Regions from separate parts of the Mesorhizobium sp. M0500 genome, predicted to be linked through region 2. Evidence: predicted binding sites of a transcription regulator. Region 2 holds the regulator's gene; the other holds the start of a gene.
The links. The regulator PhoB, encoded in region 2, activates phosphate uptake and scavenging genes when phosphate is short. The targets are predictions, from matches to a motif close to TGTCATNNANCTGTCAT.

Region 1: the regulator PhoB is predicted to act here: its motif matches at 1,877-1,893, upstream of phnC (phosphonate ABC transporter ATP-binding protein).

What each region holds. Positions count from the first base shown of each region.
Region 1 covers NZ_JAMYRB010000025.1:40,788-44,854, reverse strand. The annotation lists gene phnK (phosphonate C-P lyase system protein PhnK) at 1-190, shown strand, start outside; gene phnL (phosphonate C-P lyase system protein PhnL) at 418-1,125, shown strand; gene NKI70_RS28065 (DapH/DapD/GlmU-related protein) at 1,122-1,739, shown strand; gene phnC (phosphonate ABC transporter ATP-binding protein) at 1,975-2,823, shown strand; gene phnD (phosphonate ABC transporter substrate-binding protein) at 2,914-3,822, shown strand; gene phnE (phosphonate ABC transporter, permease protein PhnE) at 3,982-4,067, shown strand, end outside.
Region 2 covers NZ_JAMYRB010000002.1:141,922-145,988, reverse strand. The annotation lists gene pstC (phosphate ABC transporter permease subunit PstC) at 1-15, shown strand, start outside; gene pstA (phosphate ABC transporter permease PstA) at 19-870, shown strand; gene pstB (phosphate ABC transporter ATP-binding protein PstB) at 867-1,670, shown strand; gene phoU (phosphate signaling complex protein PhoU) at 1,703-2,410, shown strand; gene phoB (phosphate regulon transcriptional regulator PhoB) at 2,427-3,116, shown strand; gene NKI70_RS04430 (ROK family protein) at 3,126-4,067, opposite strand, start outside.

The sequences.
Region 1 (4,067 bases), on a different contig from region 2:
CCTGGTCACCGATCTCGGCCTGGCCGCCATCGTCGTCACCCACGATCTCGCCGTGGCGCGGCTGTTGTCGCAGCGCATGATGGTGATGAAGGACGGCCGCGTCGTCGAAAGCGGCCTCACCGACCGCGTCCTCGACGATCCGCGCGCGCCTTATACCCAGTTGCTTGTCTCCTCGATTCTGCAGGTGTGACGATGATTGCTCCGGCGTACCCCCCCTCTGGCCTGCCGGCCATCTCCCCCTCAAGGGGGGAGATCAGCAGCTTTTATGGCCCGCCCGTTCTGCGACACAGGAGAATGGCGAAACCGAATGCGACTGCCAATCTCCCCCCTTGAGGGGGAGATGGCAAGTTTTGGCAAAGAGGGCAAGCCAGAGGGGGGTGTTGGCCCGCAGACGAATGACGATTGGAGAACGCTCTGATGGCAACCCCGCTCGTTGTCTCCGATGTCGCGAAGAGCTTCACCATGCATCTGCGCGACGGCATCAAACTGCCGGTGGTCGCCGGTGTCTCGTTCGCGATCAGGGCCGGCGAATGCGCCGTGCTCGGCGGCCCGTCCGGCGCCGGCAAGAGCTCGATCCTGAAAATGCTCTACGGAAATTATGCCGCCGATGAAGGCCAGATCATCGTCCAGCACGAGGGCGGGCTCATCGATCTCGCCTCGGCCAGCCCGCGCACCGTGCTTGCCGTGCGCCGGCTTACCATCGGCTATGTCAGCCAGTTCCTGCGCACCGTACCGCGTGTCTCTGCGCTCGACGTCGTGGCCGAACCGCTGGTCGAGCGCGGCGAGGAGCGCGAGGTCGCGCACGGCAAGGCACGCGCCTTGCTGGCGCAGCTCAACCTGCCGGAGAAGCTCTGGGCGCTGCCGCCGGCGACGTTCTCCGGCGGTGAACAGCAGCGCGTCAACATCGCGCGCGGCTTCATCACCGAGCACCCGATCCTGCTGCTCGACGAGCCGACCGCTTCGCTCGATGCCAGGAACCGCGATGTGGTGATTTCCCTGATCGTCGCCAAGAAGGCAGCGGGCGTCGCTTTGCTCGGCATCTTCCACGATCACGACGTGCGTGAGGCGGTCGCCGACCGCGTCATCGACGTGACCGCCTTCGCCGCCGGGAAAATCGCCGCATGACCAGGAAACTGTCGGAGGCGCCGCTGATCCACGAGACGGCGGAAGTCGAGAACTCGACGCTTGGCCGCTGGACCGAGATCGCCGAGCGCTGCCGGGTTTCCGAAAGCACGCTCGGCGACTATTCCTACATGATGCAGGACTGCGGCGTCTGGTGCGCAACGATCGGCAAATTCGCCAACATCGCCGCAAGCGTGCGCATCAACGCTACCAACCATCCGACCTGGCGGCCGACGCTGCACCATTTCACCTATCGCGCCTCGGATTATTGGGACGACGCCGAGCACGAGAGCGAATTCTTCGCCAAGCGCCGCGCCAAACGCGTCACCATCGGCCACGACACCTGGCTCGGCCACGGCTCGACCATCCTGCCGGGCGTCACCGTCGGCGATGGCGCGGCGGTCGGTGCCGGTGCGGTGGTGTCGAAGGACGTCGCGCCCTACACCATCGTCGCCGGCGTACCGGCCAAGCCGATCCGCGAACGCTTCGACCGCCGCACCGCGGAGCGCTACCAGGCGCTCGCCTGGTGGGACTGGGACCACGCAAGGCTGCGCGCCGCGCTCGACGATTTTCGGGAATTGTCGGCGGAGGCGTTTCTGGAGAAATATGGCGGCTGAGGGTCGTGAAATGGTGAATGGTGAATGTGAATGGGGGCAGCGGACAGGTTTCGAGGCTCAGGGAAGCCGTTCTTATCACCATTCACCATTCGAGCTTCTCGCGCCGAGTTGATCCCGCCCCGCTCCAGGCTGTGGGCAGTAACAAAACTGACATCGTTCCGACACCGCAGGTTCATGCGGCTGCGCTAGCCAGGGTAAACAGACCTTCAATTGCGATTGGACTGGAGCCTGCACCATGTCAGCTACGCTCGAAATCCGCGGCGTCACCCGCCGGTTCGGCAAGAACACCGCCGTCAGCAATGTTCACATCGCGATTCCGCAAGGCCAGATGGTCGGCATCATTGGCCGCTCCGGCGCCGGCAAATCGACGCTGCTGCGCATGATTAACCGCCTCATCGATCCCAGCCAGGGATCCATCCTGTTCAACGGCGTCGAGGTCTCCGGGTTGCGCGGCTCGCCGCTCCGGCGATGGCAGCGCGACTGCGCCATGATCTTCCAGCAGTTCAATCTCGTGCCGCGCCTCGATGTGCTGACCAATGTGCTGCTCGGCCGGCTCAACCACCGCTCGACGCTGTCCAACCTATTTGGCATGTTCTCCCGCGGTGAATGCGCCGAGGCGGTTGCAGCCCTCGAGCGCCTCGACATCGCCCGCACCGCCCTGCAGCCGGCCGGCACACTTTCCGGCGGCCAGCAGCAGCGCGTTGCGATTGCGCGCGCCATGATGCAGCAGCCGAAGGTGTTGCTGGCGGATGAGCCGATTGCCTCGCTCGATCCGCTCAACGCCAAGGTGGTGATGGATTCGCTGCAGGACATCAATTTGCGCGAGGGCATCACCGTCATCACAAATCTGCATACGCTGGATACGGCCCGCACCTACTGCAACCGCATCATCGGCATGGCCGCCGGCAAGGTCGTCTTCGACGGCCCGCCCGAAGCCCTCAACCGCGAGGCCGTGCGCATGGTCTACGGCGCCGACAGCAATGGCGGCGAAATCTCCGAGGCCATCACCTCCACCAGTGTCGCCATCAAACAGAAAATCGCTGCATCCGCCGGACCGCTCGAGCCCGCATTCCCGGGATATTGAGAACGGCCTGATCGCCCGCCCGCGTCAAAGGCACCTGTCAAAAAATTCGAACGCTACCGGCGCGAGGCCGGGACCAACAGGAGAGAGATAATGTTCAGGAAGATGGTTTTTGGCGCCGTTTCATTGCTCGCCATCGCGGCAAGCGCCGCTCACGCCCAGGATATCAAGGAATTCCGCATCGGCATCCTTGGCGGTGAAAACGAAGCGGACCGGCTGCGCAACTTTCAGTGCCTCGCCGATCACATGAAGTCCGAATTCGGCTTCGAGAAGGTCTCGCTGTTCCCGGCCGCCGACTATGACGGCGTTATCCAGGGCCTGCTCGGCGGCACGCTCGATTTCGCAGAGCTTGGCGCGTCGGGCTATGCCAGCGTCTACCTCAAGGATCCGAACGCCGTGACCCCGATCCTCACCACCCAGCAGACCGACGGCGCGACCGGCTATTATTCGATCGGCCTTGCGCTGAAGTCGTCCGGCATCACCGACATCAAGTCGGCCAAGGGCAAGAAGCTCGGCTATGCCGACCCGGATTCGACCTCCGGCTACCTGATCCCGCTGACCCAGATCCCGAAAGACACCGGCGCTTCGAACGAAACCTTCTTCGCCTCGACACAGTTCAATGGTGGCCACGAGAACAACCTCCTCGCCGTTCGCGACGGCAAGGTCGATGTTGCGGTTGACGATTCCTCTGGCATCGGCGACTTCAAGAACGGCTACACCTCCGGCACCTTCCACAAGGAAGTCGCCAAGGGCGCCGTGGACCCCAACGATTTCGTCGAAGTCTGGCGCTCCGGCTTGATCCCGAACGGCCCGCTGGTCGTGCGCACCGCACTCGGCGGCGATATGAGCGCCAAGCTCGCCAACTTCTTCACCAGCCTGCCGGCCAAGGACAAGCCTTGCTTCGAGGCCATCGAAGGCGGCGATTTCACCGGCTATGTTCCGGTGAAGCCGGACTTCTACAGCGTCATCGTCGAAGCCCGCAAAGCCGCGATCGGCGGCTGACGACAATTGCGGAAAGGGCGGCGTCCATTAGAGCGACGTGCGTCCACTTGGACGCACAAAGTACGCTCTAACACTTAGATGCCGCATCGTGCTTTCCGAAAGTCAACTTTCGGGCCGATGCGGTCGCCGCCCTTTTTGCGTGTCCGCTCGTGACCCCGTATGACCTTCGCCGCTACAATTCGTTCAGACGCGGTCCGGCAGGCAGCAGACGCCTGGCGACGCCAGACGTCCTTGCGCCGGTTCTA
Region 2 (4,067 bases):
CGTACGGGAGCCTGACCGATGTCGACATCCTCATCGCTCCACAGCCGCCGCAAAGCCAGGAATTCGGTGATGATGGCGCTTTGCGTCGTCGCCGCCGGCATCGGGCTTGCCTGGCTGGCGCTCATTCTCGGCGCACTGGTCTATAAGGGCACAGCCGGGCTTTCGCTCGCGGTCTTCACCGAGATGACGCCACCACCGGGCGAGGCCGGCGGCCTGCTCAATGCCATCGCGGGCAGCCTGCTGATGACGATCATCGCCGTTGTCGTCGGCACGCCGATCGGCGTGCTGGCGGGAACCTACATGGCCGAGTATGGACGCTTTTCGCGCATCACCACCGTCGTCCGCTTCATCAACGACATCCTGTTGTCGGCGCCGTCGATCATCATCGGCTTGTTTGTCTATGAGCTGATGGTGCGGCCAATGGGACATTTCTCGGCCATTGCCGGCGCCGTTGCGCTTGCCATCCTGGTCATTCCGGTGGTCGTGCGCACCACTGAAGACATGCTCAACCTGGTGCCGAACGCGTTGCGTGAAGCCGGTGCCGCGATCGGCGCGCCACGCTGGGTGGTGATCCGTTCGGTCGCCTACCGCGCCGCATTGTCCGGCATCGTCACCGGCATATTGCTGGCGATAGCACGCATTTCCGGCGAGACGGCGCCGCTGCTCTTCACCGCGCTCAACAACCAGTTCTGGAGCAGCAATATCAACGCGCCGATGGCCAGCCTGCCGGTGACCATCTTCCAGTTCGCTCTCAGCCCTTACGAGGAATGGCAGCAACTGGCGTGGACCGGCGCACTCATAATCACCCTGACGGTTCTGGGCTTGAGCATCCTCGCCCGCAGCCTTACCGGACGCAGAGAGGACAGATGACACAGATGTTGTCCCCAGACATGACGATGGCCGAAACGGTCGCCGAGAAGACGAAGATCGAGGTCAAGAATCTCAACTTCTACTACGGCCAGAGCAAGGCGCTGAAGGACATCAGCCTGTCGCTGCCTGAGCGCAGTGTCACGGCCTTCATCGGCCCTTCGGGCTGCGGGAAATCGACGCTGCTGCGTGTGTTCAACCGCATCTATGAGCTCTACCCAAAACAGACGGCCGAGGGCCAGGTGCTGCTCGACGGCAAGAACATTCTCGACCGGTCGCAGGATCTCAACCTCCTCAGGACCAAGATCGGCATGGTGTTCCAGAAGCCGACGCCGTTCCCGATGTCGATCTACGAGAACATCGCCTTCGGCGTCAGGCTCTACGAGAACCTCGGCAAGTCCGAGATGGACGGCCGCGTCGAACAGGCGTTGAAGCGCGCCGCGCTGTGGAGCGAGGTCAAGGACAAGCTCAACGCCAGCGGCTTGAGCCTATCTGGCGGCCAGCAGCAGCGGCTCTGTATCGCCCGCACCGTGGCCGTGAAGCCGGAAGTCATTCTGCTCGACGAACCGGCTTCGGCCCTCGACCCGCTGTCGACTGCCAAGATCGAGGAACTGATCGACGAATTGCAAGCCGACTACACGATCGTCATCGTCACCCACAACATGCAGCAGGCGGCGCGCGTGTCGCGCCAGACCGCCTTCATGTATCTGGGTGAACTGGTCGAGTTCGACCGGACCGAGAAGATCTTCACGTCGCCCCGCGAGAAGCGCACGCAGGACTACATCACTGGCCGCTTCGGCTGAGCCGTTCCGATCATGCATATGAGGACAGGACCATGGGCGAACACACAGTCGCTTCTTTCGACGAGGATCTCGAGCAGATCAGCAAGCTGATCCGCGACATGGCCGACCTCGCCGGTTCGATGGTCGGCGGGGCGACCAAGGCCCTGTTGAATTCCGACAACGTGCTGGCGCAACGCGTCGTTTCCGACGACGCCATCATGGATGCGCGTCAACGCGAACTGGACGACCGCGCCATAACCCTGATCGCCAAACGCCAGCCGATGGCCCACGATCTTCGCCATGTGGTCGGAGCGATCCGCATGGCGGGCGACCTCGAACGCATCGGCGATCTTGCCAAGAATATCGCCAAGCGCGTGAGTGCGGTCGGCCTCAGCGCCACGCCGCGGGACCTGTCGCATTCCATCGACGCGATGGCGCAGCTGGTTCTCATCCAGGTGCAGGGTGTCATCGAGGAATATGCTGCAGGCGATGCGGCCGCGTTGGCCAAGCTGCGTGCCGCCGACGAGCGCATCGACGTCAAATACACGTCCGTGTTCCGCGAGCTCTTGACCTACATGATGGAAGATCCGCGCAACATCACCGCTTGCACGCACCTGCTGTTCTGCGCCAAGAATCTGGAGCGGATCGGCGACCATGTCACCAACATCGCCGAAAATGCGTATTATGTGCTGACCGGCGAGCAATTGCCGGTCAATCGTCCGAAGCAGGACGAAACGACAATGTCCGCACCGGTGACATGATGGGGGTGCCCAGCCGATGATCGCACCACGCATAATGGTGGTGGAGGACGAGGAGCCGTTGGGTGTGCTGCTCCGCTACAATCTCGAATCCGAAGGCTACCAGGTCGAGGTGGTGACACGCGGCGACGAAGCCGAGATCCGTTTGCAGGAGAATGTGCCCGACCTTTTGGTGCTCGACTGGATGATACCAGCGGTTTCCGGCATCGAGCTCTGTCGTCGGTTGCGGGTGCGCCCCGAAACCGAGCGGCTGCCGATCATCATGCTGACCGCGCGCGGCGAGGAGAGCGACCGGGTGCGCGGTCTTTCGACCGGCGCCGACGACTATCTGGTCAAACCGTTTTCGACACCGGAATTCATGGCCAGGGTCAAGGCGCTGCTGCGGCGCGCCAAGCCGGAAGTGCTGTCCAGCGTGCTGAAGGTAGGCGACATCGTGCTCGATCGCGAATCGCACAGGGTCTATCGCAAGAAGAGCGAAATCAGGCTCGGGCCGACCGAATTCCGGCTGCTCGAGTTCATGATGCGGCATCCGGGCCGTGTCTTCTCGCGCAGCCAGTTACTCGATAATGTCTGGGGCGAGACAATCTACATCGACGAACGCACCGTCGACGTGCATGTCGGGCGGCTGCGCAAAGCCGTCAACAACGGCCGGATGCCGGATGTCATCCGCACCATCCGCGGTGCCGGCTATGCGATCAGGGAAGATTGACCCGCCTGGTCAGGCTACGTTCTTTCTGACGCTGGGCCTCATTTGCGCGCCCGGCGCGAAAATCTCCTGGTCGACGAAGCTTAACGCCCGCATCGCGCAGCCTTCGCGGATCAGCGGCAATTCGTTCGGCTCTGTATCGAAGGAGATCGAGCCTGAATGCTGGCCGCCGGCGGTCTGGGCGATTGCCTTCCGCATGGCCGGCTCGATCAGATCGAAGGCGGCGGCACTGGCGCCGACCATCGCGACCGGTGCCGGATCGATCAGCGCGAACAGCGAGCCGAGACCGAAACCCAGCGCTTCGCCGGCCTTGCGGTAGGCCTCGCGTTCCGGCCCATCTTTCTCGCGCGCCCGGGCCGCCAGTGCTCGCATGTCGGCGTCGCTGACGTCGGCGATCGGTTCGCTTTCTTCGCTCATCTGCCTGGCGTTGCGCCAGATGGCGTAGTTGCCGGCATAGGCCTCGATGCAGCCGCGCCGCCCGCAACGGCAGAGCGCGCCGCCCGGACGATGGATCATGTGGCCAAATTCGCCACCCGAGGAATGCGTCCCGGTGAACAGTTCGCCCTTCAGCACCAGCCCCATGCCGATGCCATGCGAAAGCAGGATGGCGATGAAGTCGTCGCGATAGCGATCCGGATTGCGCCAGCGCAAAGCCACCGCCATCATGTTGCAGTCGTTCTCCACCGTTGCCGGGATGCCGAATTCGTCCTCCAGCATGTCGGCAAAGGCGATGTCGGTCTGCGGCGTGATCGGCGACCACAGCATGGCGCGTGCAGGGGAGTCGGTAATGCCCTGAATCGCCAGGGCGATGCGGGCGACACTGCGGACGTCAAGGTCTGGATCCTGCAGCCGGCGCCGGACGATGGCCATGCATTCACGGATCAGCTCGTCGCGCGGCATGGTCAGCGTGTCCAGCCGGCGCTGTTCCTCGGCGACCACCTGTCCCGTATAGTC